3 regions of the Arthrobacter sp. Z5-13 genome follow, and region 1 is predicted to be linked to each of the others. Evidence: riboswitches for the same ligand, from Rfam matches in the RefSeq annotation. Region 1 holds a riboswitch; each other region holds the start of a gene.

Region 1 (10,101 bases):
GAAGTCCTGGGCCGTCTGGACGTCACCTACCTGGAGGTGGACGTGCCCGACGCCGGCACCCGACTCACGCTGTCCGAAGACTCTCTCTTCAGTCAGGTGGCGCTGCAGATAGTGCTGAGGGGCAAGGGGCAAGCTGTCCATCACGACGTTCTTGCCGTCCCAGGACCATGCCTCGCGGGGGCGGTCCCAGTAGAGCTCGATACCGTTTCCTTCAGGATCGTTGAAGTAGAAAGCTTCGCTCACCAGGTGATCCGCGCTGCCGGTGAACAAGCGGGCCTCGTACCGGGCGGCTGTGGCCACGGTGGCTGCAAGGGCTGCCTGATCCTCGAACAACAAGGCCGTATGGAACAAGCCTGCTTCACCGCGGGCAGGAACAGCGAGTCCTGGCGCCGAAGCGAGGTGAACCAACGGTTGGTGGCGGCGGCCCAGATAGAGCCCACCATCCTGCTCGGCCACGATTTCCAGGCCGAGTGCGCGCTGGTAATAGTCAGTCATCAGTTTCAGGTCCCGCACCTTGAGCATCACTGTGCCCATGGTGAGGTCGGCGGGGAGCAGGTCCTGGCTGCTCGTTTCCGTGGTCATAATTCACTCCTGATCCGGGGCCGCCCGGGGATCGGCGACCTGCACTCACAGAGTTAAATTACTTGAAGCTTCAATTTATTCCCTGTGCGGCGCAACGCGGAGGAAAGGCACTTCCCTAAAGAAGCACTTCCCCTCTCAGCACGATGTTCCGGAGCGTCTTCAAGGTAGTCAAGGACTCGCGGGGATCTTCGGCGCATACCAGCACATCGGCGCTGGCACCTTCCGTCACGCCTTCGGCGCCCAGCCAGGCGCGTGCCGCCCACGCCGCCGAGTCCAGCGCGGCGGCGGCAGGGAGTCCGGCTGCGTTCAAGGCGAGGACTTCGTCCACAATCCGTCCGTGCGCTATGACTGTTCCCGCATCTGTGCCGGCAAGGATTCGCACCCCTGCTTCGAATGCCTCCAGGACGCGCTCGCTCCGCCGCTCCCACAGGGAACGCATGTGGGCGGCGTAGATAGGAAACTTCCCATCGGCCCTGGCGGCGATATCTGGAAAAGTGGCGACATTAATCAGCGTGGGAACCAGGGGAACAGCCTGCTCCACTAAGCGGGGAATGTGGCGCGGCAGGAGGCCGGTGCCGTGTTCAATGGAGTCAACCCCGGCGTCGAGCATGTCATCCAGGGTGTCCTCGGCAAAACAGTGGGCGGCCACCCGGGCACCCTCCTCATGTGCCGCGAGGACAGCATCCTTCACCGCCCAGGCAGGAAAGCTGGGCGCGAGATCCCCGGCCCCGCGGTCTATCCAGTCCCCCACGAGTTTGATCCACCCGTCGCCCGCGCGGGCCTGCTTCCTCACAGTTTCCGCCAGATCCCGGGGCTCCACCTCCAGGGCGAGGTTCTTCAGGTAACGGCGGGACCTGGCAACATGCCGTCCGCACCTGACGATCCGCGGCATGTCCCTTCGCTGCTGCAGCCACGCGGTTTCACTGGGCGAGCCGGCATCGCGGACCAGCAAAGTTCCGGCATTCCGGTCCAGCATTGCCTGGGCTTCGGCCACGTGGTCAGGCACTTCACCTTCCGGGCCCAGACCTATGTGGCAATGCGCATCGGTGAGTCCCGGCAGCACCCAGCCATCGAGGACGACGTCGGGGTCCCTTGCAGGACGATGAAAGGTCAACTTCCCGTCTACAGCCCACATGCCGTGGCGCTCCGCATCAGGGGACGTGAGCACGGCTCCGCTGAACTCAATGATTTTCGGCATGGGCAAAAGCCTAGCGGCGGACTGCAGCACGATATTCCCTCGGAGGGCGGAAGCTGCCGTCCTGCCGGTTGCGGAAGGCACCGGTGTGATAGCTTCATTACGACCACACGGGTGCCCTTGCAGGGGCTGAGATCGGGCTGACGCAGCTTGCGACCGTTGAACCTGTCCGGGTAATGCCGGCGAAGGAAGTGAGTATTCCCTTGAGTACCCCAGAACCACAGCACAGCCCTGTCCAAAGTCCATCCGGCGAAACACAGTCCCTGAAGTCACACTCCCTCACCTACCTCTCCGATGAAGAAAACGGAATCAAGGTGCCGGTGACTGCGATCGCCTTGGAGGACTCCCCCAACGGAGATAAAAACGGTCCTTTCCACATCTACCGGACGGCCGGTCCCGGCAGCGACCCGGTGGTCGGGCTCAGGCCGTTCCGTTCAGAATGGATTGAAGTCCGTGGGGACACCGAGCCGTACAGCGGACGGGAGCGCACCCTGCTCGACGACGGCCGCTCGGCTGTCCGTCGGGGAGCAGCTTCAGCGGAATGGAAGGGAGCACAGCCGGTGCCCCGCCGCGCCGTCGGCGGCAGGACAGTCACCCAGATGCACTACGCACGGCAGGGCATCATCACTCCGGAAATGCGTTTTGTGGCACTCCGCGAAAACTGCGACGTTGAGCTGGTCCGCAGCGAGTTGGCCGCAGGCCGGGCCATCATCCCGAACAACATCAACCACCCCGAGTCCGAGCCCATGATCATCGGCAAGGCATTCCTGGTGAAAATCAATGCGAACATCGGGAACTCGGCGGTGACAAGTTCCATTGCCGAAGAGGTGGACAAGCTGCAGTGGGCCACACAGTGGGGTGCCGACACCGTGATGGACCTCTCCACCGGCGACGACATCCACACCACCCGCGAATGGATCATCCGAAACTCCCCCGTGCCGATCGGAACCGTTCCCATCTATCAGGCGCTGGAGAAGGTCAATGGTGAAGCCAATGCGCTGACCTGGGAGATTTTCCGGGACACCGTCATTGAACAGTGTGAGCAGGGCGTGGACTACATGACCATCCACGCCGGCGTCCTGCTTCGCTATGTCCCGCTGACTGCCAACCGGGTTACGGGCATCGTGTCCCGTGGCGGCTCGATCATGGCCGGCTGGTGCCTTGCCCACCACGAGGAGAACTTCCTTTACACCCACTTCGATGAGCTGTGCGATATTTTCTCAATGTACGACGTCGCGTTTTCACTGGGAGACGGACTGCGGCCCGGTGCCACAGCGGACGCCAATGACGCCGCGCAGTTCGCCGAACTGGACACTCTTGCCGAGCTCACCCAGCGTGCCTGGGAATATGATGTCCAGGTCATGGTGGAAGGCCCCGGGCACATCCCCTTCCACCTTGTGCGGGAGAACGTGGAACGCCAGCAAGAACTCTGCAAGGGAGCACCCTTCTACACCCTTGGCCCGCTCGTCACCGATGTCGCCCCGGGCTATGACCACATCACATCTGCCATCGGAGCCACGGAGATCGCCAGGTACGGCACCGCCATGCTCTGCTACGTGACTCCCAAGGAACACCTGGGCCTGCCGAACAAAGACGACGTGAAGACGGGTGTCATCACCTACAAGATCGCCGCTCACGCCGCTGACCTTGCGAAGGGCCACCCCGGAGCGAATGAGCGGGACGACGCACTTTCCAAAGCGCGGTTCGAATTCCGCTGGCGGGACCAGTTCGCACTCTCACTTGATCCGGTAACGGCCGAGGCTTTCCATGACGAGACTCTGCCGGCCGAACCGGCAAAAACCGCCCATTTCTGCTCCATGTGCGGTCCCAAGTTCTGTTCCATGCGGATCAGTCAGGATATTCGGAACGAGTTCGGGTCCGCGGAGGCACAAGCACAGGTTGCAGAGAATGCTGCAATGACGGCCGGTATGCGGGAGAAAAGCCAGGAGTTCCTGGCTGCTGGCGGGAAGGTGTATCTGCCTGAATTGCTGGTTCCGGCAAATTCCCCTGGTGGGCTCAGGAAGCCCGGGAGTGCTGACGCCGGCTGACGTCAGCCAGGAATGACCGGATGATGCCGTCTCCCTCGACGGAATCGTGAGGCCGGTGCCCTCCCGCGGCAGTGCGGTGAAGGGCGCCGGTTTCGCGCAGGTAGGCGGCAATCTCCTCATAGAGTGGCTCCCACCCTCCTGTGAGGACCAGGGTTGGCACCCCCGGCACGATGTGGAGTGGCGCTTCCCAGGGCGGAGCCTGCAGCCGGAGCCGCCTCGCCGCCTTACGCGCCTCTGGCGTAGTTGGACCGGGTGTTTCCGCTGAAAAAGCACGGCGGACGAATTCCCGCTGGAAGTCTTCGTCCCCAAGCTGGTGCCTGACATCGAACAGCGGCTCCATGAGCGACCTGTGGGCGGCGGTCGCAGGTAGTTCGGCCGTCAGGGAAAGGCAGGCGGGCTCCACCAGGGTCAGGGAATACACAAGGTCCGGGCGTTCCACTGCTGCCATCATTGCCGAGATGGCGCCCTGGGAATGCGCCACGACGTGACCGCCTGCTGCGCCCCGGCCCTCATCGCTCAAAGCCCCCAGAACTATGCGGGTGTCAGCGTCGAAGTTGGACTCCAGCGGCTCCGCCTCGACATCGAATCCGTAACGCCGCAAGAAGAGGGCGTCATAGGCCAGCGCCATGCCGTGCTGCTTCGGCCAGGCCGCCGATCCGAAGCTGCCTGAGCCGTGGACGAACACTACCCGCTGCTTGAACATGACCCAACCCTAAGGCAAGGCCCGGGCACTGTGCCCGGGCAACATCAACGCCTCGGTTACTTGTTTCCGCCAAGGAACTTGTCGAAGCCCTTGGGCAGGTTCAGCTGGGCGGGATCGAAGTCGCCGCTCTGCTGGCCGAAGGCGGCACCAGTGGGAAGGGCCTTCGCGGCCTGCGAGCGGCGCGTTTCGGCGTCGCGCAGTTCCTGGGCCGCCTTGGCAGGATTTCCGGACCGCGCCTTCTTCTTCGGGGCGTTCTTCGCACCCTTGCGGGCACCAGCCCCGTTGCCTGCTCCGGGCATGCCCGGCATCCCCGGCATGCCGCCGCCCTGGGCCATCTTCTTCATCATCTTCTGGGCCTGGGCGAAGCGTTCAAGCAGGCCGTTCACCTCGGAGACGTGCACACCCGAGCCGCGGGCAATACGCGCCCGGCGTGAGCCATTGATGATTTTCGGCGCGACGCGTTCGTGCGGCGTCATGGACCGGACGATGGCTTCGACCCGGTCAATTTCCCGCTCGTCGAACTGCTCGAGCTGCTGGCGGATGTTTTGGGCACCCGGCATCATCATGAGCATCTTCTTCATGGAACCCATGTTGCGTATCTGCTGCATCTGGGCCAGGAAATCGTCAAGGGTGAAGTCTTCCTGGTCAGCGAATTTCTTCGCCATCCGGGCAGCTTCGTCCTTGTCCCAGGACTTCTCGGCCTGCTCGATGAGGGTGAGGACGTCACCCATGTCCAGGATGCGCGAGGCCATACGGTCCGGGTGGAAGAGCTCGAAGTCATCCAGGCTTTCACCGGTGGAGGCGAACATGACCGGCTTACCGGTGACCGAGGCGATCGAGAGCGCAGCACCGCCGCGGGCATCGCCGTCGAGCTTGGAGAGCACGATGCCTGTGAAGTTGACGCCTTCATCGAAGGCGAGCGCCGTGTTGACGGCGTCCTGGCCGATCATGGCGTCGACGACGAACAGCACTTCGTTGGGGACAATGGCCCGGCGGATGTTCCGCGCCTGATCCATCATGTCGGTATCCACGCCGAGACGTCCGGCGGTATCGACAATCACGACGTCGTGGAGTTTCTGCCGCGCCTCCTCCACACCTGCGCGGGCAACGGCTACAGGATCGCCGGCCGGGTGCTCAAGCTCGGAGGTGGCGCCGGGGTGCGGTGCGAAGACCGGTACGCCAGCCCGCTTACCCACCACCTGAAGCTGGGTCACCGCGTTGGGCCGCTGGAGGTCGCAGGCAACGAGGAGGGGGCTGTGACCCTGGGACTTCATCCATTTGGAGAGCTTGCCGGCGAGGGTGGTCTTTCCTGCACCCTGCAGACCCGCCAACATGATGATGGTGGGGCCTGTCTTGGCGAGGCGGATACGCCGGGTTTCACCACCGAGGATCTCAACGAGTTCCTCGTTGACGATCTTTACGATCTGCTGGCTCGGGTTCAGGGCACCGGAAACCTCAGCACCGAGTGCACGCTCGCGCACCCGCGCGGTGAATTCACGCACTACTGGTACGGCGACGTCGGCATCCAGGAGGGCGCGACGTATTTCACGGACCGTGGCATCAACATCGGCCTCGGTGAGGCGGCCCTTGCCGCGGAGATTCTTGAAGGTTGCTGCCAACCGGTCAGAGAGTGAATTGAACACGCGCCGTGCACTTCTTTCAGTTGTTCTCGGATGACGGCCACTAAGGCGCGCCAACGTCGGGACTGGTGTTCGTCCGGACTGCTCGTCCGGACGGACTGCCTCGACAACGGGACTCGACTATCTAGGGTACCAAGAGCCACCTTCAAGATGGCATGCTGGCAGGGTGACCAGCCAATCAAGTGTAAAAACCCTCCTCATTCTGGGTGCTTCCGGTGATCTCACCGGCCGGCTCCTGCTACCCGGGCTCGCCAGACTCGCCGCCAGGACCCGTGCAGGGGGCCTTAAGCTCGTGGGTGCAGGCTCTGACCCGTGGACTCCGGAGCAGTGGCTCGAACGGGTGAATACCTCCTTCGCGGATGCGCTAACCGAGGCCGATCCTGACGGAAAGCGGGAATTGGAGAGGATCGCCCGCTCTACCGGATACCACCAACTGGATGTGACTGCCGGAGGCGAGCTTGGGGCTCTTTTGAAACAGTTGGAAGCCCCGGTGGCCGTCTACTTTGCGCTCCCGCCGCAGGTCAGCCAGAAAGCCTGTGAAGTCCTCACCCCGGAAGAAGTTCCGCCGGGGACACGGCTGGTGATGGAAAAGCCCTTCGGCTCCAGCGAGTCCACTGCCCGGGAACTGAACACGACCCTTGTGGGCCTTGTTCCGGAGGACCACATCCATCGTGTGGACCACTTCCTGGGAAAAGCCACTGTGTTGAACATCCTTGGGCTCCGCTTCGCCAACACGTTCCTGGAACCTGTCTGGAACCGGAACTACATCGAGAAGGTGGAGGTCATCTTCGAGGAGGACCTCGCCTTGGAGGGGCGCGCACGGTATTACGACGGCGCGGGTGCTCTACGGGACATGATCCAGAGCCACCTGCTCCAGATCATGGCGCTCATGGCGATAGAGCCGCCGGCAACGGTGGGCGAACGCGATCTCAGGGATGCCATCAGTACCGTCCTGCGGGCGAGCAGCATCAAGCCGCCGTTCAGCAACACCTCCCGGCGGGCCCGCTACACAGCCGGCTCCATTTCGGGAAGGAGCATCCCCGATTACGTCCAGGAACAGGGGGTTGATGCGGCCAGGGACACGGAGACCCTTGCAGAGGTCCGCGTTGAAATAGACAACTGGCGCTGGCAGGGAGTCCCGTTCATCCTCCGCTCGGGAAAAGCCATGGGAAACAAGCGCAAGGAAGCGGTCATCACCTTCCGGCCTGTGCCGCACCTTCCGGCCGGATTTACAGGCGTGGACTCCCCTAACCAGCTCCGGATCGGATTCGGGCCTGACACACTTCAGTTCGACGTCGACGTCAATGGTCCGGGCAATATCCTGAGCCTCGACCGCACAACGCTGAACGCTGTGTTGAGTGCCTCGGACCTCCTTCCTTATGGCGAAGTCCTGGAAGGGGTGCTCACCGGGGACCCGTTGTTGTCCGTGCGCGGCGATGCCGCGGAGGACTGCTGGCGCATCGTGGACCCTGTCCTGCGGGCCTGGTCAAACGGCGAGGTGCCTCTGGAGGAGTACGACGCCGGAACAACAGGACCGGCTTCCTGGCCGGGTTCGCCATAACCGGGTTCGCGTAACAAGATTCGCGTAACAAGATTCGCCGGACAAGCAAAAGCGGGCCGGATACCTTTTCAGGTACCCGGCCCGCTTTTTGCTTCAGCTGTATCAGCCTCTGGTCCTTGAACTAGATTGCTGCGAACTAGATTGCTGCGGAACCGCGTTCTCCGGTACGGACCCGGACGGCTTCGAAGACGTCCACGGTCCATACCTTGCCGTCACCGGCGCGCCCCGTGTTGGAGCTGGCGATGATGACATCGAGGATGTCGTCTGCCTGTTCGTCGGTGGCCAGAACCTCCACCCGGATCTTCGGCAGCAGGTCCACGTTGTACTCAGCACCGCGGTAAACCTCGGTGTAGCCGCGCTGCCGGCCGTAGCCGCTGGCCGCGCTGACCGTCAGGCCCTGTACCCCGTATGCTTCCAGCCCTTCACGGATGGACTCGAGCTTCTCCGGCCTAACGATTGCTGTAATCAGTTTCATGCGCCCACGCTTTCCTTACCTGCTGCTGCATCAGTCTTTGTGCTGTCTGCGGGTGCTGCTGCGTCGCCCTGCGGCTTGCCGGTGATCAGTTCGTGCAGCGGCTGGAAGCTTCCGCCGTGGCCGCCGACGCCGAACTCGTAAGCGGTCTCTGCGTGCAGGCTGAGGTCCACGCCCACAGCTTCCTGCTCCTGGGAAACCCGGAAGCCCATGGTCTTGTGAATGGCCAGGCCGATCACGGCTGTGAGGATTGCCGAGTAGGCAATGGCGATGCCGGCTACTGCCAGCTGGGCCCACAGTTGGGTGAAGCCGCCGCCGTAGAAGAGGCCGCCAGCGGCGCCCTCATTCGGCAAGGCGATGAAGCCCAGCGCCACTGTGCCGATGATGCCGGAGACAAGGTGGACACCCACAACGTCCAGGGAGTCATCGAAGCCCCAGCGGAACTTCAGGCCAACAGCCAGGGCAGATGCGATGCCTGCAATGAGGCCGAGGCCCAGTGCGCCGCCAGGACTGACGTCTGCACAAGCCGGGGTGATGGCCACGAGGCCTGCGACAACACCGGAAGCTGCGCCCAGGGAGGTGGGGTGTCCGTCGCGGATACGCTCAACGATGAGCCAGCCGATCATGGCTGCGGCAGGTGCCGCGAGGGTGTTGACCCAGATAGTGCCACCCTGCTCAGCAGTAGAGGCCAGGCCGCCGTTGAAGCCGAACCAACCGAACCACAGGATGGCAGCGCCGAGCATGACGAAGGGGATGTTGTGCGGGCGGTGGTTGGGATCCTTGCCGAAGCCCTTGCGGTTGCCGATGATCAGGACGAGGATCAGAGCCGCCACACCGGCGTTGATGTGGACAACGGTACCTCCGGCGAAGTCGATCGCAGTGCCGAGGGCCTGGCCGATTGCGCCGTCCGCGCCGAAGAGGCCGCCGCCCCAGACCATGTAGGCCAGCGGGCAGTAGACAAGAGTTACCCATACCGGCACGAAGACAGTCCAGGCGCCGAACTTGGCGCGGTCCGCGATGGCACCACTGATCAGGGCCACGGTGATGATGGCGAAAGTAGCTCCGTAGCCTGCAAGGATGAGGCCATTGGGCGACTCCGCGGAGTTGACGCCCTCAAGACCAAAGCTGGTGAATGGGTTTCCGACAATCTGCAGGAAGCCTTCACCGCCCGTCATGGAGTAGCCCCAGAGGACCCAGACAACGCTCACGATGCCGATGGAGATGAAACTCATCATCATCATGTTCAGCGCCGCCTTGGCTCGCGTCATGCCGCCGTAAAAAAATGCCAGCCCTGGTGTCATGAACAGCACGAGTGCCGCCGCAACCATGAGCCATACGTGACCTGCGGTAAGTTCCATGGTGCACGTCCTCCCTTGCCTGATGCTTGATAGATGCTTGTTTGATGCTGCGAAGTGATCCGCTTGCCAACGCCTTGTTTGCGTTCTTAGAAGATTTTGGCTGTGCTGTGTTTCACTCACGGAGGATTTAGATTGCCGGGTTGTTACAAGAATCTCCCGGAAGTAAATGGTGCATATCCTGCTTGTTACGGATATGTTTCACGAGTCCAAACCCCCTCCTTTTCTTCAATCGCTAGGAAGCAAGCGCCATGACCGAACGATCCCCTTCCGGCAACGGGACCAAGGGAATTTCAGCGGATACCGCATCGACCGGCAGGGGACTCCCCCGCGATATCAAGGTGATGTTGGTTGCAGCGTTCCTTATTGCCTTGGGATTCGGCCTCGTGGCACCTGTACTCCCGCAGTTCGCCACCACTTTCGACGTCGGCGCTACTGCTGCCGCGGTGATCGTGAGCATTTTCGCCTTCATGAGGCTTGTCTTCGCACCGGCGGGCGGGGCATTGATCGTCAAGTTCGGCGAGCGGCCCATTTATGTGGGCGGG
Region 2 (10,101 bases), 350 kb from region 1:
TCAGGGTGATGGTTCTGTGCCTCTGCCAAACGTCCGACGGCGGCGATGAGGTCCAGCGCTTTGGCGGCGGTGGGCAGTTTGTAAACCGTCACTAGGCCTCCCAGGCGGTAACGCCAGTCCGGTAGCCCGGCAAGGTCTTCGTCAATCTGCGGCCGGGTCAGTGGGACCGTCTTTTCGGGTACGACTGGTTCAGGCATCACGCGCTCCTGGAACTGATAGCGGGCGGACAGGTCCGCCGTCGGCCGTCCCGGAAAGCTGTGCCAAGAGGCCGGACCCGGAAGAACGGGCTAAAGGAACTCGGCCCGGCCTTCCATAGCCGATGAGGCCAAGGCGTGCTCACGGCGCGGAATCCGGCCGGCGGTTTTCGCCAGCCTACCGGCGATGACCGCGTGTTTGAAGGCCTCACCCATCTGGACCGGGTTCTGGGCCCGCGTGACTGCAGTAGCCAAAAGCACGGCGTCACAGCCCAGCTCCATGGCCAGGGCGGCATCGGACGCGGTGCCGATTCCGGCGTCCAGCACTACGGGGACGGAGGCTCTGGAAACAATCAGTTCTATGTTGTGAGGATTCAGAATTCCCAGGCCCGTTCCGATGGGCGAGCCCAAAGGCATGACTGCGACGGCGCCGAGGTTCTCTAGGCGCAGTGCCAGCACGGGGTCGTCATTGGTGTAGGCAAACACTTTGAACCCCCGATTCACCAGCTGCTCGGTCGCTTCGACCAGTTCCACTGCGTCGGGCAGCAGGGTGTGTTCATCGGCTATGACTTCAAGTTTGACCCAGTCCGTCTCAAGGGCCTCGCGGGCAAGTTCGGCCGTCATGACAGCGTCCCGGGCCGTGAAGCAGCCGGCTGTGTTGGGCAGCACCCGGATGTTGTGGTCCACGAGGAGCTGGAAGAGGGAACCCGTCTGGGCCGGCGAGTACCGCCGCATTGCCACGGTGGTCAGTTCCGTTCCCGAGGCCAGCAAAGCGGCGCCGAGCCCGTCAAGGCTTGGAGCACCACCGGTCCCCATGATGAGCCGTGAATCGAACGTGACGCCGTCGATGGTCAGCCCGTCAGTCGCCTGGTCGGCCGGACTGGATGTGTTGGTCAGCATCATCTTTCCTGCATTTCCTGTTGGAGTAGGGTCCTGGTGCACGTGCCTAGCCTCCCTGTACCGCAGTGACCAGTTCGACGTCGTCGCCGTCAGCGAGCGCCGTCAGTGACCACCGGCTCCGGGGAACCACTTCGGAATTGCGGGCAACCGCAACGCCAAGTTTCTGTCCGTCGGCTGCCTGGCCGTCAGGGCCAAGACTCTTGCCTGTTACGAGGGAGACCAGTGTGGTCACCGAGCCGCCGTCATCAATGGCACGCGCCGCACCGTTCAGGGTGATATTCATGCTGTTCCTTACTGCAGAGAGGTAGCGGCTGTTGCCGGATCGGGGTGGCCAGGGACGTGGCCGGTGGAGAAGCGTGGGGAGAATCGTCCAGGGTGGAACGCTGACCAGCGGGGATCGGACCGGCCCTCCATCAGCTGCAGGCAGATCGACGCGGCTGCAGGAGCCAGCAGTATGCCGTGGCGGAAGAATCCTGTTGCAACAATGAGGCCCAGAATGCCGGAGTCGCCTGTTCGGTCCTGCACCCTTCCGAGCAGCGGGGCGTTGTCAGGAGTTCCCGGGCGCCCCCGGGCGGTGCATTCCAGCAGCTCGAGTTCGGCCACTGCCGGTACAAGTGCCTGCGCGTCCCGCAACAACTGGTAAATACCTCCAGCGGAGACCGCTGCTTCTGCTGCGCCTTCTTCCAGGGCTACCTCCCGCTGCGTAGCTCCGATCACTACGGTCCCGTCATCCCGGGGAACGATGTACACCGGCACACCATGAACCAGGCCACGGACCGTGGAGTTCAGCAGCGGACGCAGGTGAGCCGGCACCCGGAGCCGGATGATATCCCCGTACACAGGCCGCAAGGAAAGACTAAGGTCCGGCGGAAGGCCTTCCAGGCTCCCGGCCCCTAAGCCGTTGGCCAGGACAGTTTCGCCTGCATTGATGGCTCTTCCGTCGGCCAGTACGACGCCGGCTGCGCGGCCGCCGTCCCATCGCAGGCCGGAGGCCCTTGCCGGGATCATTTTGCAGGTTCCTCCGGCCCGCTCGGGATCGGCAAGAGCTGCAGCGATCCGGGCCAGGAGCCTTCGAGGGTCAACCTGATGGTCAGCGGCAATGCGGTAGGCACAGGAGACCCCGGGACTGAGCAACGGCTCAATGGAGCGGGCTTCCCGGACTGTCAGCGGTTCAACGGTGAGCCCGTTCGCCGCCTGCACCCGCCTGAGATCGTCCAGCGCACGGCGGTCTGCAGGGTCAACGCCGATGGTCAGCGTGGGAGGGGTGAGGTATCCGGTGCCTGCGTCCGCTTTAGCCGTTTCAGTTGCCCCATTTGCCTGATCAAGGTCAGGGGCAAGCCCGGCTGCGAATTCCGGCCAGAGGGACGAGGCCTCAAGCATGAGTTCCAGCAGGTCTTCTTCCTGATAGTGCAGTTCGCTGACCGGGGCAAGCATCCCGGCGGCAGCCCAGCTTGCACCGGTACCGGGGGCATCGTCAACCAGCACCACGGATCGCCCGCTTTTTGCCGCTTCCCACGCAATGGCGTGGCCAACCACTCCGCCACCAATGACTGCGACATCGACGCTGATATCTGAGCCGGGGGCGGGGACACTCATAGAGCCGCTGGAAGACGGAGAGAGTGCTGGGTGGGAGAGCACTGGATTCCTTCCCTACGCCGGTACTAACCGGATCAGGTCAAGCGGTCGGCTCTGAAGCCCTCTCAGCCCGGCAGTTTGTGACAGCTGCGGCGGGCTCCCGCGGTACTCCCCCAGTTTAGAGGAACTAGGCTGGTGCCATGACCGAGCCTGCCGTCCACACCACCGCCCGCTTGTACCTCTGCACCGACTCCCGCCGGGGTCGGGGGGATTTTGAGGACTTTATCGACGCCGCCTATGCAGGCGGCGTCGACATCATCCAGTTGCGGGACAAGCAGCTGGAAGCTGCGGAGGAACTGGAACTGCTGGAAGTACTCCAGGCGGCGGCGCATCGGCACGGACGGCTTTGGGCGGTCAATGACAGGGCCGACATCGCGTCCTTGTCCGGCGCCCCGGTGTTGCACCTTGGCCAGAAGGACCTTCCGCTGCATTCGGCAAGGACGTTCGTCGGCAGTGAAACAGTGATCGGCCTTTCCACTCACACGCCAGGGCAAATCGATGCCGCCATCGCCGCTTCACCGGGGCGAACCGGCCTGGACTACTTCTGTGTAGGGCCGGTTTGGTCCACTCCCACTAAACCCGGACGGGCAGCCGTCGGGCTTGAGCTGGTCAGTTATGCAGCAGACGCGATCCGCGCGGCAGACCAAATGACTGTTGACGGCATACTCCTGCCTTGGTTCGCCATCGGCGGCATCGACCTCACCAACGTGGAGCAGGTGGTAGCAGCCGGCGCCTCGCGTGTAGTGGTGGTCCGGGCCATCACGGAGGCCGATGATCCTGCGGCCGCTGCCAAAGCTATCCTGCAAGTGCTCGACGCCGGGGCCTGACCCGGCTGATATGCGATTGTCCGGCTCGTAGGATCGTCCGAAAGCTGATTGCTAGCCTGTCAGGCCAAGTTGGGTCATGCGCCGGGAATGGTTCGCCGCGAGCTCCTTTATCAAGGCAGTAACCATATGTTTGGCCTCGGTGTCGTCCTGGCCCGCGGCCGCTGGGGAGCCCGCATCTCGTGCCTCATTGCCCGGGCTGACCATAAGGCCTGAGAGGAATGCGCGTTCGAACCCCACCCGCTGCGCCTGGGTGAGGGCCTCCCCCAGCAACCGCCTGCCCCACAATGCCAGCCTGGAGGCCAATCTGGGATCATCGGACAACGCTTTTTTGAGCCGTGTACGCAGGATTTCGGTGACGTCTTCCGTTGACTGGACCTGCTGTATCAGCTGCCTGCTTTCAGGCTCCACGTACTCGGCCACGGCTCGGTAGAAGTCTGCCGAAACAGTGTCGATCACGTACGCCTTCATCAGGGATTCGTACCAGTCAGCCGGGCGCGTACGGTCATGGAAATGGTCAATGGCAGGCTGGAATGGCAGCATGGCTTCCTCGGCGTCAACTCCCATTCCGGCAAGCCTTGCACTGACCAGTTCGAAGTGCTGGAATTCCAGCACCGCAATCCTGCCCAAAACGGCACGGTCGTGAAGGGTCGGTGAGTAGCGCGCGTCCGCAGAGTATCGCTCAAAAGCGGAAAGCTCCCCGTAGGCCATGACTCCGAGGAGATCCGTCAGAAAGCGGTCCCGGCGAGCGTTGTCTGTGGGGGAAGTGCTCATGGTCCAAGACTAATGGCGCAAATCGGGCTAACCTGATTTTCGTGTCACATCATCGTCTTGCTCCCAGTGTTCACGCTCAGAGCAACCAGCTGGCCGAGGCGCTCAGTGCTCTGCGCACGCGTCTGGAGCTGCCCGGAGCCTTCCCGGACGAGGCCCTCAAAGAAGCTGAAAAGGCAGTGGCCGGCCACCGCCTTCCGGACCTGGATCTGACGGCTATCGAGTTCATCACCATTGATCCGGCGTCCTCCACCGACCTTGACCAGGCTGTTTTTATCGACAGGGCCGGCGACGGTTACAAGGTCTATTACGCCATAGCCGACGTCCCGTCCTTTGTGGAACCGGGCGGTCCCCTGGACGCAGAAACCCGTCGGCGCGGCCAGACGTTCTACGCGCCAGATGGCCGGATCCCCTTGCATCCCGAAGTAATCAGCGAGCAGGCCGGCAGCCTGCTGGAGGGGCAGCTTTGCTCGGCCTTCGTCTGGGAATTCGAACTCGATCAGGCGGCCGAAGTATTGAACGTAGTGGTGCGTCGGGCAACGGTCCGGAGCCGGGCGAAGCTCAGCTACAGGCAGGCCCAGGCACAACTTGATGCCGGCACCGCGCCCGTCTTGTTGCAACTCCTCAAGGAAGTGGGCATCAAGCGGGTCGAACTGGAGCGGGGCAGAGAGGGTGCAAGCCTGAACATGCCCGAACAGGAAATCCAACAGCTTCCCGACGGCGGCTACCGGATTATCGCAACACCGCAGCTTCCGGTGGAGGACTGGAACGCCCAGATTTCCCTGATGACAGGCATGGCAGCGGCGAAACTCATGCTGGCAGGCAAGGTGGGGATTCTCCGGACCATGCCCGCGCCCGACGAGCGGTCACTCGATAATTTCCGGACTCAAACGCAGGCTTTGGGCAAGCCCTGGGACGGTCAATTCAGCTACGGGGAATACCTGCGCACCCTGGATCCCCGTGATCCGAAGCAATTGGCCATCCTGCACTCAGCCGGGATGTTGTTCCGGGGCGCGAACTACACGCCATTTGATGGAACGGTTCCGGAGAACGCCATTCAGTCCGCCATTGGTGCCAGTTATGCGCACACCACTGCCCCGCTGCGCAGACTCGTGGACCGCTTTGTCCTGGTCATCTGCGACGCGCTGAGCAACGGCACTGACGTCCCCCGCTGGGCACGGGAAGCCCTTCCCTCGCTACCGGCCATCATGGCAGCTTCAGACCAACTCGCAGGCCGGATGGAACGGCTGGCCCTGAACACTGTCGAAGCCGCCCTCATGGTCAACCACATCGGCCAGGAATTCGAGGCCGTGGTTATCTCCGGATCGAGGCAAGGCAAACTCAACGGTAATGGCGGAAACGGCGGAAGTAACGGCAACGGAAACGGAAACGGCAACGGAAACGGCAACGGAAACAATGGCAATGGCGGCCTGAACGGGTCCGGGCCTTCGGGAATCGTGCAGATCGCGGAACCGGCGGTCACGGCCAGATGTACGGGCGAACTGGAACCGGGCACCAACGTCCGGGTCCGGCTGGTGACCTGCGACATCTCCGCCCCGGAGGTCCTGCTGGAGCTCGTGGAATGACCCCAAATCGGGTCGCGTCCGGTGCTTTTCGCGTCAACAGCTAGACTGAGTGTGTAGTAATGGATGCCCGGTCGTTGATTTCCTAACCTTTAACGAATCAACAAGCCCGCCCCTACGCGATCTTGAGACACACCCGTTGGTCACCAGTGCCAGCATAGATAGCCCGCGATCGGCTTCCACTGGATTTGCTAGCGCGCCCGAGCGTGCTCCGGAACGGCTCATCAAACCGCCCCGTTGAGCAGGCAGCGCCTAAGCCCAAATGAATAAGGAAACTCCACTGTGAGTGAATTGCACACGCACCAACTTCTGACCGACGACACCGGAACGGAATCGATCGAGCCTGAAGAAACCATCATCTCGGACGAGAAACCGCACGAGATCGAGGAAAAGACCTTCGCTGACTTCAACGTCCGCGCCGACATCGTCGAGTCCCTCGCCGATGCCGGGATTACCCATCCGTTCCCGATCCAGGCCATGACCCTGCCGGTGGCTCTTTCCGGCCACGACATCATCGGCCAGGCCAAGACAGGTACCGGCAAAACGCTGGGCTTCGGCATTCCAGCCCTGCAGCGCATTGTGGGCAGGGACGATCCGGGCTTTGACAAGCTAGCGGTCCCAGGTGCTCCCCAGGCGCTGGTAATCGTTCCGACGCGCGAACTGGCCGTCCAGGTGGCCAATGACCTCCAGAACGCCTCCCGCAAGCGCAACGCCCGTATCGTCACCATTTATGGCGGCCGTGCCTATGAGCCCCAGGTTGACGCGCTGCAGAAGGGCGTCGAGTTGGTCGTGGGCACGCCTGGCCGCCTGATTGACCTCTACAAGCAGAAGCACCTCAGCCTCAAAAACGTCAGAATGGTCATCCTCGACGAGGCCGACGAGATGCTTGACCTTGGCTTCCTGCCGGACGTTGAAACCCTCATTGCGGGTACCCCGGCAGTGCGGCAAACACTCCTGTTCTCCGCCACCATGCCCGGTCCGGTCATCGCCATGGCCCGCCGCTACATGACGCAGCCCACCCACATCCGCGCTGCAGACCCGGACGACGAAGGCCTGACCAAGCGCGATATCCGCCAGTTGATCTACCGTGCCCACAGCATGGACAAGATTGAGGTTGTTGCCCGCATCCTGCAGGCCCGCGGCCGTGGCCGCACCATCATCTTCACCAAAACCAAGCGCACCGCCGCCAAAGTGGCCGAGGAACTCGTGGACCGCGGCTTCGCGGCCGCCGCAATCCACGGCGATCTGGGGCAGGGTGCCCGCGAGCAGGCGCTTCGGGCCTTCCGCAACAACAAGGTTGACGTCCTTGTCGCCACGGATGTCGCCGCCCGCGGCATCGACGTCGACGACGTCACCCACGTCATCAACTACCAGTGCGTTGAAGATGAGAAGATCTACCTCCACCGTGTTGGACGCACAGGCCGCGCCGGCAACAAGGGCACCGCCGTCACGTTCGTGGATTGGGATGACATGCCCCGCTGGGGCCTGATCAATAAGGCCCTCGGCCTGAGCGTTCCGGAGCCGGTGGAGACCTACTCGTCCTCGCCGCACCTGTTCGAGGAACTCGACATCCCGGAGGGCACCAAGGGAAGGTTGCCCCGCAGCAAGCGGACCCTGGCCGGTGTGGACGCCGAGGTCCTGGAGGACCTGGGCGAAACGGGCAAGAAGAACAGCCGCTCCGGCGGCCGTGACGGGGGCCGTGACAGCAGCGGCGGGCGGGATGGCGCACGTTCCGGTAACCGCGACGGCGCCCGTTCAGGCAGCCGCCGCAGTAGCGGCGATGCAGGGGGACGCACAGGTGACCGCCGTCGTCGTTCCCCCGAAAACGAAACGGCCAACGGCGCTGCTGCCCCCGCGGCTGCCGAAGCCCCGGCCCAGGCGGACACGGAGCGGCCGGCACGTGGCCGCCGCACGCGGAACCGCACCCGCCGCCGCAACGGCGAAGTGGTGGCTGGTGGCGACGCGCAGTCCAGCACCACCGAGGCCTAAAGCCCTCAATGACTGACACTGTCTGGGCGCCGGACGGCAGCAACCTGGTGATACACGCGGACAACGCGGCTTTTCTCCCCACGCTGCCGGACGGCGCCTTCACACTCATCTACGTAGACCCGCCCTTCAACACCGGCCGCTCCCAGCGTCGGCAGGAAACGAAGATGGTGGTGAACGCCGATGGTGCCGGGGACCGCGTCGGTTTCAAAGGCAGGTCCTACGACACCATCAAGGGCGCACTGCACAGCTACGACGATGCCTTCAGCGACTACTGGTCCTTTCTCGAACCGCGGCTGGTGGAAGCCTGGCGGCTCCTGGCGGACGACGGAACCCTGTATCTGCACCTGGATTACAGGGAAGTGCATTATGCCAAGGTCATGCTGGATGCCATTTTCGGCCGGGAGTGCTTCCTCAACGAGATCATTTGGGCCTACGACTACGGGGCCCGGGCCAAATTCCGCTGGCCCACAAAGCACGACAACATCCTCGTCTACGTGAAGAATCCCGCGAAGTACCATTTCGACAGTGCGGAAGTGGACCGTGAGCCCTATATGGCGCCGGGTCTGGTCACTCCGGCGAAGCGGGAACTCGGGAAGCTGCCGACTGACGTCTGGTGGCACACCATCGTTTCTCCCACGGGCAAGGAAAAAACGGGCTACCCCACGCAAAAACCCGAAGGCCTTTTGCGGCGGGTGGTGGCGGCATCCAGCCGTCCCGGCGACTGGTGCCTTGATTTCTTCGCCGGTTCCGGGACCCTCGGCGCAGTAGCTGCCAAACTCAACCGCAGATTTGTGTGCGTTGACCAGAATCTTCCGGCCATCGACGTTATGACCAAGCGCCTGGGACCTGTGGCGGAAGTCGTCAGGCCCAACTCGTCATAAAGGCATGGACTGCGTCCGCGATCATCTGCACTGCGATCGCGGACAGCAGCAGGCCCGCGATCCTGGTCACCAGTTCCACACCGTTCTCGCCAAGGACCCGCTGCACCAGGCCAGCGAAACGCATCGCCAGGTACAGGGAGAACAGCGTGACGGCGATTCCGAGCCCCACCGCCAGGTACTGCGCCGCGGAGGAGGACTGCTGAACGAACACCATCACCGCTACAATCGCCCCCGGTCCAGCCATCAACGGCGTCCCCAGGGGAACAAAAGCGACGTTCTTGTACTTGGCGGCGTTATCTTCGCCGCTTGTTGAACCGGTGAGCAACTGCAGTGCAATCAGGATCAACAGCAATCCGCCGGCGCCCTGCAGGGCAGCGAGCGAGATGTGCATGTAGTTGAGGATTGACTGGCCGAAAAGTGCAAAGAGGATGATGACGCCCGCGGCAACCAGCAGCGCTTGCAACGCCGACCGGTTTCTGTCCTTGGCCGTCATCTGTGCCGTCAAAGACATGAAGATCGGCACCGTCCCCGGTGGGTCCATAATCACAAAGAGCGTCACTAGAACTGACGCGAACAGCTGAAGATCTATCCATTCCACTGGGCAAGCTTAGACTGTGGGACAGATGCTCCCGGACTGCCGGCTCAGGTACGCACCACGCTGCTTCCTGTGCCCATCTCCTCGATCCGGGCAAGCACTTCGGGAGCCGTAAGGTTTTCACCGAGCAGGTTCGGCTTTCCGGTCCCGTGATAGTCAGAGGAGCCTGTCACGAGCAGATCGTGGCGTTCCGCCACCTCCCGAAGGAACCGTCGGCCCTCCTCCGGATTGTCCCGGTGCTCGATCTCGAGCCCGGCCAGTCCGGCGTCGATCATTTCCTGGTACGTCTTTTCCTTGACGATCCTTCCCCGCGCTGATGCCACGGGATGGGCGAACACCGGTACGCCCCCGGCCGCCCGGACGAGTTCGACGGCGACGGCAGGGTCCGGCGCATAATGCTGAACAAAATACCGGGAACGGGATGTCAGGATCGATGAAAAGGCCTCTGAGCGGTCCGAAACGACTCCGGCCGCCACTAAGGCATCAGCGATGTGGGGTCGGCCCAGGGTTGCCCCTGGAGCAACATGGTGAATAACGTCGTCCCAGGTCAGTGGGTAGTCCTCGGCGAGCAAAGTCACCATATGCTCCGCGCGGGTGAGGCGTGCATCCTTTGCCTTGGTGATCTCTTCCAAGAGGCCAGGGTGTGCGGGGTTATGGAGGTAGCTCAGCAGGTGAACGCTGATCCCCTCAGCTGTCCGGCATGAGATTTCGATCCCGGGCACGAAAGCG
Region 3 (10,101 bases), 1.4 Mb from region 1:
CGGGCAGATCATGCCGGGTCAGTCCGTCACGCTAACGTACTCCGTCACGGTCACCGGACCGCTGGACGGCGGTGACGGCGAACTGCTCAACGTTGTCACCCCCGGCACCGGAGGTGAATGTGTTCCTGCTGAAGGCGAAACTACGGAATGCACCACCACCCACCTCAAGGGCGGCTTCACCGTCTCCAAGACCTCGGACCCGGCCAGCGGTTCCTCGGTCACCGAGGGCGGCAAGATCACCTACACGGTCCAGGTCCGTCAGGCCGGGCCCGCAGCAGTACCGGGCGCTCTTGCTACCGATGACCTGTCCAAGGTCCTGGACGACGCCGCCTACAACAGTGACGCCGTCGCCTCCAAGGGAACTGTCGCTGCGGATCAGAGCGGGCAGAAACTGAACTGGACCGGGGATCTTGCCGTTGGGGACGTAGTCACCATCACCTACTCCGTCACCACCGGAACCTTCGGAGCAGGCGACGGGACCCTCACCAACGTAGTCACTCCAGGACCTGGCGGTGAGTGTGTTCCGGTGGAGGGCCAGAGCACCGAGTGCACCACCACCCATCTGCAGGGTGGTTACACCGTCTCCAAGACCTCGGATCCGGACAACGGTTCTAACGTGGTCGAAGGAAACAAGGTCACCTATTCTGTCCAGGTCCGCCAGACCGGGCCAGGAACTGTGACAGGGGCCCTCGCCACCGACGATCTGGCCAAGGTCCTGGACGACGCGAGCTACAACAATGACGCCAAGGCCTCCGCCGGGGCCGTCAGCGTGGCCCAGGTCAGCAACAAACTGACCTGGACCGGGGACCTTGCCGTTGGGGACGTAGTCACCATCACCTACTCGGTGGTCACGGGAGCAGTCGGATCCGGGGACGGAACGTTGACCAACGTCGTCGCCCCCGGCGTCGGAGGCGTCTGCGTTCCGGCCGAGGACCAGAACCCGGACTGCACCACAACCCACAAAGTGATCTCGCAGGCCGTGGCCTTGGCAAACACCGGAACGAACATCCTCAGCGGACTCGGAGTAGCCCTGGTGCTGCTGATCGCCGGCTTCGCTATGGTCAACTTCCGCCGTCGCCGCGCAACGCAGACAATTGCCGCATCATCCGAGGGAGGAGCGCTGCTCTAACCCGAAGCTTCGGTCCCCGCTGTTTCCCCCTGGTGCGGCGGTGACCGAAAGCGGCCCTGGTGAAAGCCGGCCGTAAGCAAATGCAGGCTCCTGATTTCAGGGGCCTGCATTTGTGTCACGCAGATACACCGGTTTCACGAAACGGATCAGCCGCGCCTGACGCGCTGGAGGACCGGAGGCTGGGCCGCCGTCGGAAGTGCGTCAGCTCCACGCATGGTGACCTCCACCGCGTGGGCGACGACGGCGCTCAGCCCGCCGCCGTCGAACGCCGCGTCCGCTTCCGCCTCATCCCGGGCCCGTCGCTGCTGCTCGGCTCCCGTACCGTGCGACAGGATCCGGGCGACGCCGGCCCGGGCCAGTTCCAGCTCGCCCTGCTCGCGCAGGACCGGTTCGAGGTAATCCACCAGGGCGTGTACGACGTCGGCCGCCGGAGCAGGTCTGAAGGTTCCAAAATGGAGGAGTTCACTGCGGAGTCCACGGTTGCTGGCCTGCCAGGACGCGGTCCTCAACAGGACAGTGGGCGCCGGGAGCGGGTCGACGTCGTCATGCCATTCGCGGCTTGCCGTTTCCACCAGCGCGCGGACCAGCACTGCGATGAGGGCTGCGTCCTCAGCGCGAAGGCAGACGTCGGCCACCCTGACCTCAACGGTGGGATGGTTCCGCGCCAGCCTGGCATCGAGATAGATCATGCCCTCGTCAAGGAGCACCCCTGTTTCCAGGAGCCTGGCTACCGTGCGCCGGTAGACGGGCAAGGTACCGAAGATCGCTGAGGGACCCGACGTCGGCAAGCGGTTCCAGGCCTGGGTGCGGTAGCTTTCGAACCCGGTCTCCACTCCGTTCCAGAACGGAGAATTGGCACTCAGGGCAACAAGGACGGCCAGCTTGTCCCGGATCCTGTCCAGGACGGCCACGCCCTCCTCGGGTGATTCGATGGAGGTATGGACGTGGAAACCGCACGTGAGCAGCTCGTGCACCGTCAGGCCGTAACGCTCCTTGATGGCCGCATAACGGGGGTCCGGTGTGATGTGGGTGGTGGAGGCAATTGGCGATGTGGCCAGCGCAGCCACACGCGCACCGTGCTGCCGGGCGGCGTGGTCGGCCAGGGCTCGGCCGTCCCGGACCTGCTGGAGGAGCTCCGTATAGTCCCGGCAAGGCAGCGTCTGCGTTTCGATCTGCTCGAGCTTGAGCTCGGCGGTTAGTGCCCTGTCGCCGTCGTCTGTTTCCGGGCCGTCATCGGCAGCGGGGGTCCTGACCGCCAGCAGCGCATCCGCCAAGGCCAGCGGCTCCCCCGTTTCGGGGTGCACTATGAGCAGTTCTTCCTCAACGCCAAAGGTCCGCATAGATCCATTGTGCGTCAGCGCTGAGGGCAGGACTCAGTCCTGGAAGTACTCGATCCTCGCGCCGAGGGTGTTGAGGCGTTCTGCGAGATCTTCATAGCCGCGCTCGATCACGTAGATATTGCGGAGTTCCGAGACGCCCCTGGCAGCCAGCATCGCGAGCAGCAGGCAAGCCGCCGGACGGAGTGCAGGCGGGCAACCGACTTCAGCTGCGCGCCATTTGGTGGGCCCGTTGACGTAGATGCGGTGCGGATCCAGCAACTGAACCTGGGCGCCGAGTTTGTTCAGCTCGGTCAAGTAGATGGCGCGGTTCTCATAGACCCAGTCGTGGATCATCGTCTGACCCTCCGCGTTCGCGGCTATGACGGCAAAGAACGGCAGATTGTCGATGTTCAGACCCGGGAACGGCATGGGATGGATTTTGTCCTGGGGAGCGTGCAGTTCTGACGGCTTGGTGGTGACATCCACCAGCCTTGTGCGTCCGTTCCGGGCAAAGTACTCTCCGGACACCTCCAACTCCTGCCCCATCTGCCCGAGCGTGGCCAGCTCGATCTCCATGAACTCGATGGGGACCCGCCGGACTGTGACCTCGGAATTGGTGACAATGCCGGCCGTGATGAGGCTCATGGCCTCGATGGGGTCCTCCGAGGGGAAATATTCGACGTCGGCGTCTATGGAGGGCTGGCCGGTGATCTTGAGCGTGGTGGTGCCAACGCCTTCAATCTCCACTCCCAGCATCTCGAGGTAGAAGCAGAGGTCCTGGACCATGTAGTTGGGGCTGGCGTTACGGATGACGGTGGTGCCACGGCGATGTGCTGCCGCCATGATTGCGTTTTCGGTGACGGTATCGCCGCGTTCGCTGAGCACAAACGAGCGGTCTTCTTCATCGGACTGGGGAGCCTGGACGGCGTAGAACCCTGCACTTGCCTCCACCGAAAGGCCGAATTGCCGCAGTGCCTGCATGTGCGGTTCCACTGTGCGAGTGCCTAGATCGCAGCCTCCGGCGTAGGGGAGGTGATACTCTGCCGACTCATCCAGCAACGGGCCCAGGAGCATGATCACACTGCGCGTGCGGCGGGCTGCTTCAGCGTCCATTGAGCCCAGGTCCAGAACTGCGGGCCTGCGGATCTGGAGATCGGTGTCGTTGAGCCAGGTGCATTCAACGCCGATGCTGGTGAGGACCTCCACGATCCTGTTGACTTCCTCGATCCTGGCCAGCCTGCGGAGAGTGGTGGTGCCCCTGTTGATGAGGCTGGCACAAAGAAGCGCGACACCGGCATTCTTGCTGCTGTTTACGTCCACCGAGCCGGAGAGGGTAAGTCCGCCTTCCACCCGGAGGTGGGTCATTTGTGGCCGGCCGACTTTTACGATGGCATGGCCGAAGATGGTTTCCAGCCGCTGAATCATCTTGAGGCTCAGGTTCTGCTTGCCCTGTTCCATCCGGGCAATGGCACTCTGGCTTGTTCCGAGCTCTGCGGCAAGTTGCCCTTGGGTCCAGCCCTTCTCCGTTCGAGCGTCGCGAAGCATGGCACCGACGGATTCCGCAGTCTCTTGAGTCATAGCAGGAATATACCATTTATGAGTTCGGAAGTCCTCAATAAGGGCTGATTCTGCGAGCAATCACACATTCTTACCCATCTGGTGCGATACTGCTTCAGCTTGTCCCTGCCCAGACCAGGTTCCACGTCCCTGCACCGATGGCGGCCGCCACGGCGGCCGCGGCGATCAGCGTACCCCCAACGAGCACCCAGACGTCCAGCGGGCTGTACGTGGATTCGCGCGCCCAAGTCCGCTCGGCTCCACCAAAACCACGGGCCTCCATGGTGACGGCGAGCCTTGAAGCGCGGCGGATGGCCTGCACCAGGAGCCCGAAACTCTGGCCCAGCGTTGCCCGGATCCGCTGCAAAGGGGTGCCGCGCGAACCGACTCCACGGGCGCGGCGTGCCATCCCTATGGTTTGCCATTCCTCCGCCATGAGCCCTACGAGGCGCATCGCAGCCAGGGTTCCCAGGACGAAGCGGTGTGGCAGTTTCGCTTTTTGAGCCAGGGCATCGGCAAGGTCCGTCGGGTCGGTGCAGCTCATCAGCAGCACCGCCGGCAGCGCAATGGCCAGCCCCCGGAGCATGAATCCCATCCCCAGCTCGAGGGAACCCGCGCTGATGGACCAGATGCCGACGTCGAGCAGTATCTGTCCGGTGTCTGGAGCCAGAATGGCGGTACTCCAGCCTCCCAGGGCGGCCGCAAGGATCAGGGGCCAGCCGCGTTGCCACAGGAGAATGGGAGTCAGACCGGCCAGCGGAAACAGCAGCAACTCGAAGCCCAGGGCCACAGTCGCCGAGACCCAGTCGATGGACAACGCCAGGACCAGCGTGATGAGGAAGACGGCCACAAACTTGGCCAGCGGATTGGCGCGGCTCAGGAGCGAATCCCCCCGCAGGGTCAGGGCTTCCCTCATGATGCTGCCATTTCGGGGGTTCCCAGGGCGAGTTCCGTGCCGCCAAGGACCGAGGAGAATTCCTGGTCGTGGGTCACGGAAACCACTGCCGCGCCGGCGTCCAGGAGTTCGGAGAGGAAGGACGCAAGTTCGGCCCAGGTGTTGGCGTCCTGGCCGAAGGTGGGCTCATCCAGGACCAGCACCTGCGGGTGGGCAGCCAGGACGGTTGCCACGGAGAGCCTTCGCTTTTCGCCGCCGGACAGCGTGTAGGGGTTGGCGTCCACAAGGGAGGTGAGCCTGAGCCGCTCCAGGAGTTCGTCCACGCGTTCCTCGCCATGGCCCAGATGTTTGGGGCCGAAAAGGAGCTCGTCCAGGACCCGGCCGGTCACGAACTGGTGCTCGGGCTCCTGGAAGACCGTGCCGATCCTGGAAATCAGCTGTTCTGCCTTCCACTTGTACGGGTCAATCCCGGCGCCCGCGCTGAGCTCGAGGGTGGCCGACACCGCTCCGGCCACGGGCTTCAGCAGCCCTGCCAAGGTGAGGGCAAAGGTGGATTTTCCCGAGCCGTTGGGTCCCGTGACGGTGAGCGCTTCGCCGGCCCGGACCTGCGCCGAGATGCCGCTTTGCACCGGGGTGGGAAGAAGCGTCTTAAAGCCACGACGCCGGGGCCGTTCACGCGAGACGGCAAGCTTTTCCGCGGCAAGGAGCAGCTGGCCGGAATCTGCTCCGCCAGGCAGCGCTGCGGTGGCAGCCGAGCCCCGCGGGCGGGTTGCCGGAATGTGGCCAGGAACCCAGACCCCCGCCCTGATCAGCATCTCTTTTGCCTGCTCCAGGACCTGGTCCGGGGTTCCGTCAATGAGCACCGCGCCGTCATTCGACGCTCCAGGCTGAAGCACAACGATTCGATCCACGAGGTCTTTCCACACCGCAACACGGTGCTCCACAACCACCAGCGTTGCTCCGGTTTTCTCCAGGCAGCGGCCCACGGCGTCGCGGACTTCCAGCACCCCGGCAGGATCAAGGTTGGCGGTGGGCTCATCCAACAGAAGGATCCCGGGACGCATGGCCAGGATGCCGGCGAGCGCCAGGCGCTGCTTTTGCCCGCCGGAGAGAGCCGACGTCGGGTGGTCCAATGGCAAGTGACCCAGCCCGACGTCGTCGAGCGCCTCATGCACACGGGCCCAGATTTCTGCCCGGGGCACTGCAAGGTTTTCGGCACCGAACGCGACGTCGTCGCCGAGCCGGGACAGGATCACCTGCGTTTCGGGATCCTGCTGCATAAGCCCGGCCCGCCCACGCTGCGCACGTGGAGGCTGGCCGTCGATGAGCAGCGAACCGGACTCGTCGGAGTCCCCTGCCTCGCCGTCGTCGTCGTTCGCGTCACCGAGCACCCCTGCGAGGGCGTGCAGGAGCGTGGACTTACCGGCACCGGACGGGCCAAGCAGGAGCACCCGCTCCCCCGGCCGGATGTCCAGGTCAAGCCCTTGGACGGCGGGGCGGGGCCTGCCGGCATGGCGCCAGGCCCAGCCTTGTGCCGTTACCCCGGCGGGGCGGACGCCGCCGTCGCGAATCGGTGTCATCAGGAGAAGACGGGCTCCGTCGCAGCCTTACGGGAGGCGAAGGAGCTCAAAACTCCGGTCTTGGCGAGGCCGCGGGTGGCGATCCAGGACAGGGCCCCGGCAATGATGGCACCCGAGATGGCGGTGAACAGGATGTAAGCGGCCTTGTCACCGGCTGCGTAAGCAATGTTCCAGCCCCATGGTGCGAAGGAGTCGTTCAGGCCGCAGAAGAAGCCTGCGCCGGCACCGGCCAGCAAAGCGATCGGCAGGTTGAACTTCTTGTACACGAAGGCCGCGAACACCAGTTCCGCGCCAAGGCCCTGCAGCAGGCCGGAAATCAGCACAGTGGTGCCGTACTGCGAACCCATGAGGAGTTCACCCGTAGCCGCAACGGTCTCGCAGAACAGGGCCGCGCCTGGCTTGCGGATGATGAGCATTCCCAGCACTGCGGGGATCATCCAGCCACCGGCGTAGAGACCGGTCAGTGGCGGGTAAACCGCATTGAGCGGAGCGGAAATAACGTTGGCGCCCTGGGACCAAGCCCAGAAGATCACGCCACCGGCGACGGCGATCAGTGCCGCCACCACGATGTCCACAACGCGCCAGCTCTTTTTGCTGGTTGTGGGGGTCTGCTTTGCAGAAATTCCAGTCATGTCTTCCTCCTGAGGAACAGGAGGGGAAAGTGCTCCCCGGCTGGAGCGGAATCGCGCCGCTTCTGCCGGACACTCTGAGAACTCGACTCCCTTGCGCCGGTACTAACCGGATCAGGTTCGAGGGTCTGCGGCTGTCCGCACTCTCAGCGCCCATCCATCGCACTCCCGGAAAACCGGTGATGCCCGACGGCGGCGCTCCCCTGTCGTAATCAATCTGCCCTTGTGGGCGTTGTCCAGTTTACACCTGGGCGGTGGTGGGGTTCCTGTGCGGATGTCACAATCGGCGGCGTAGGACTCCTGCGTTTCCGTGGAGCACGTTCCCGCGGGATACGGTACTTCAGCTGCCGGCCTATTCACCCCTTATGATCCTGGGATGGGGGAAACAACACGTACGAATGAAGCGCGAAGCGGCCGGCAGATCTATGTGGAGATCCTGGTGCGATCGTCCATGGACAACCTCTGGGAGCTGAGCCAGAACCCGGCCCGGCATCCGCGCTGGGATCTCCGGTTCTCCAGGATCATCTCGACCGGCGTGGGCAGCGACGGGCACTCACAGTTCCGGTATGAATTCCAGCTGCCGTTTTACGCCATCACCGGGACCGGTACATCGCTGGGGCATAGAACGACAGCAGGCGGACAAGCTACGTCGGTACTCAAATTCTCCACCAGCAACCCTCTCTCGCCGATCGGCCCGGGCTCGGGCTACTGGCGCTACGTACCCGTGGATCAGGGCATCCGCTTCATCACCGGCTACAACTACGCTCCCGGCATGGGTGCCATTGGCCGGAAGCTGGACGCCCGGTTGATCCGCCCCGGCCTCGGCTGGGCCACAGCATTAAGCTTTGACCGGCTCCGTATGTGGACTGAATCGGGCGTTGATCCGGCCAAGAGCCGCAACGCCTGGTTCCTTGACGCTGCCGCGCGCGCCACCGGCCTCGCAGGAGCGGCGGCGCTCCTCCGCCATGCTGTTGCGGAACGTCCCCGGGCTGCTTCCTCAAAGAGTCCCGAAGCGTTGAATCTCCCGGCCAGGGCCCCCGCTGCAGCGCTCGGCTTGGTCCTGGCAGCTGCGGCCCTGACGCTGCCCTCCCATCCAACGGTGCCCAGAGCAAGACGATGCCTTCGTCAGCCACCGGACAGAGGTTCAGCGGAAGCCCCGGCGTCACTGAAGACGCTGCCGGATCCGGGCCACAGGACGCAGCCACAATTTGAGGGAGCGCGGGCATGACCTCCATCTTCGCCACCGCCTTGGGCCCGGATTTCCACCGGCTACACCCGATGCTGCAGCGGCGCTTCGGCGTGGACCTCGCCTCAGGCTATGCGTGCATCGGCACCGGTATCTTCTCGGAAGTGCGCCGCGGGGCATGGTGGACCGTCCCTTTCCTCCGCCTCGGCGCTTTCCGGAACATCCTCTTTCCGGACCAGGGGAAGGACATCCCCTTCACCATCGAAAACTACCCCTACCTTGACGGCTTGGGGCGCCCGACGGTGACCTTCGTGCGGACCATGACTGTGAAGCCGGGCAAGAAACGCCGCTTTGACGCCACCATGATCTACAGCAAGAAAACGGGCCGCATTGTGGACTACCTGGGGACCCACCAGCATCTGGCCACAGATCTGAAGCTCGAAGTCCTTCCCGACGGTTCCCTCCACCTGCGGTCCGAAGGGCAGCGCTTCTACGAGGGCAGGCTGGGTTTCACCTTTCCCGCTTTCCTGACGGGGACGGCTGATCTATACGAAGGTTATGACGATCAGCGCGGCGTGTTCACCATCCAGATGCAGGTCCGGAACCCTCTCTTCGGTTTCCTGTTCGGTTACCGGGGCGAATTTACGTGTAGCTTTCCCCCTCTGTCAGAGGAAGGGACGCCGGCCCGCCTCAGGCCCGTCCGGGAGGAACGGCGGCAGTAGCAGCTCCGCCCTTGACCGAACTCCGTCAACGATGCCGTTAGTCTAGGGGAAGTCCCGTTTCCTCCTGTTTTACTGTTTCTACTGATAGGTGTTTTGGAAATGACTTTTTTCATCAAGTTGCTTGGTACGGGCATCAGCCTGCTGGCCGGTTATGCCGGCACCAAGGTGGTGGATGCGGCCTGGGAGAAGTTCACCGGCCGGAAGCCCCCCAAGGGCGACAAGGATGACGTGCCCACCACGCTCCGCACAGCATTGACGTTTGCCCTGGTCTCCGCCTCAGTCAGCGCCATCATCCAGGTCCTCGCAAACCGCGGAACCCAGCGAGCCATCACACGCTTCGCCAAGACCCAGGACATCGTCTAGCGGCACGGCCCACCGCTCACCGCCTTAGCACCTTAGCGCTTTGCCGCTCCAAGCTCACCACTTACCGCTCACGCGGGATCGTCGTCGTCCTCTATGGCGGGGTTCGCCGCGTCCTTGGCAGCTGCTTTCTGCACCACTGCTTCCAGCTCGTCGGTGCTGAGCAGCTCGCGGTGAAGGTGCTTGGTCCGGTAACCTGCCCGGCCCACCATGTGTGCCGAGACCGGGACCGTCAAGAGCTGGAATATCCAGGCGAGGAGCAGCACCGGCCATACCCACCATGTGCGCAGCTGAAGCCCTACAGAGGCCAGCAGCAGAAAGAGTCCCAGCACCTGGGGTTTGGTGGCAGCGTGCATGCGGCTCATGAGGTCCGGGAAGCGCAGCAGGCCGATGGCAGCGCCGAGGGACATCGCGGCCCCCACCACCATAAAGACGGCCGAGACCGCATCGATCACTGTGTCCAGGGTCATATCAGGAGTCACTGGGTTGCTCCCGCCGGTCGGCCACAAAACGGGCAACAGTGACTGATCCTATGAAGCCGATGACGGAGACGGCCACAACTAGCATCAGGTTGTTCAGGTGCCGGTTGACGGCCATGTCAATGCACAGCGCTGCTCCCAGGATGGCCAGCAGGACGTCCGCGGCAAGTACCCGGTCCAGGAGCGAAGGGCCAACGGCGATTCGGACGATCGCCCCGGCCGCAGCAATGGACAGGGTCACCGCA

The links. A riboswitch is a leader RNA that binds a small molecule or an ion and turns the genes downstream of it on or off. The one in region 1 is predicted to bind thiamine pyrophosphate.
Region 2: another riboswitch for thiamine pyrophosphate. It lies ahead of thiO (glycine oxidase ThiO); the one in region 1 lies ahead of thiC (phosphomethylpyrimidine synthase ThiC).
Region 3: another riboswitch for thiamine pyrophosphate. It lies ahead of M1E02_RS01565 (ECF transporter S component); the one in region 1 lies ahead of thiC (phosphomethylpyrimidine synthase ThiC).

Annotation. Positions count from the first base shown of each region.
Region 1 is NZ_CP096460.1:1,755,077-1,765,177, reverse strand. It holds gene M1E02_RS08320 (VOC family protein) at 1-582, opposite strand, end outside; gene M1E02_RS08315 (amidohydrolase family protein) at 698-1,780, opposite strand; TPP riboswitch at 1,878-1,985, shown strand; gene thiC (phosphomethylpyrimidine synthase ThiC) at 1,981-3,825, shown strand; gene M1E02_RS08305 (alpha/beta fold hydrolase) at 3,794-4,528, opposite strand; gene ffh (signal recognition particle protein) at 4,585-6,171, opposite strand; gene M1E02_RS08295 (glucose-6-phosphate dehydrogenase) at 6,335-7,729, shown strand; gene M1E02_RS08290 (P-II family nitrogen regulator) at 7,866-8,204, opposite strand; gene M1E02_RS08285 (ammonium transporter) at 8,201-9,559, opposite strand; gene M1E02_RS08280 (MFS transporter) at 9,901-10,101, shown strand, end outside.
Region 2 is NZ_CP096460.1:1,408,273-1,418,373, reverse strand. It holds gene M1E02_RS06755 (4a-hydroxytetrahydrobiopterin dehydratase) at 1-197, opposite strand, end outside; gene M1E02_RS06750 (thiazole synthase) at 288-1,097, opposite strand; gene thiS (sulfur carrier protein ThiS) at 1,141-1,377, opposite strand; gene thiO (glycine oxidase ThiO) at 1,386-2,690, opposite strand; TPP riboswitch at 2,724-2,843, opposite strand; gene thiE (thiamine phosphate synthase) at 2,870-3,556, shown strand; gene M1E02_RS06730 (ferritin-like fold-containing protein) at 3,608-4,327, opposite strand; gene M1E02_RS06725 (RNB domain-containing ribonuclease) at 4,369-5,910, shown strand; gene M1E02_RS06720 (DEAD/DEAH box helicase) at 6,190-7,896, shown strand; gene M1E02_RS06715 (DNA-methyltransferase) at 7,905-8,777, shown strand; gene M1E02_RS06710 (MarC family protein) at 8,758-9,366, opposite strand; gene M1E02_RS06705 (PHP domain-containing protein) at 9,420-10,101, opposite strand, start outside.
Region 3 is NZ_CP096460.1:345,755-355,855, reverse strand. It holds gene M1E02_RS01590 (DUF7927 domain-containing protein) at 1-1,129, shown strand, start outside; gene M1E02_RS01585 (glutamate--cysteine ligase 2) at 1,276-2,469, opposite strand; gene M1E02_RS01580 (UDP-N-acetylglucosamine 1-carboxyvinyltransferase) at 2,503-4,026, opposite strand; gene M1E02_RS01575 (energy-coupling factor transporter transmembrane component T family protein) at 4,121-4,921, opposite strand; gene M1E02_RS01570 (ABC transporter ATP-binding protein) at 4,918-6,480, opposite strand; gene M1E02_RS01565 (ECF transporter S component) at 6,480-7,112, opposite strand; TPP riboswitch at 7,183-7,324, opposite strand; gene M1E02_RS01560 (hypothetical protein) at 7,486-8,337, shown strand; gene M1E02_RS01555 (DUF4166 domain-containing protein) at 8,334-9,017, shown strand; gene M1E02_RS01550 (DUF4235 domain-containing protein) at 9,117-9,380, shown strand; gene mnhG (monovalent cation/H(+) antiporter subunit G) at 9,449-9,847, opposite strand; gene M1E02_RS01540 (MrpF/PhaF family protein) at 9,849-10,101, opposite strand, start outside.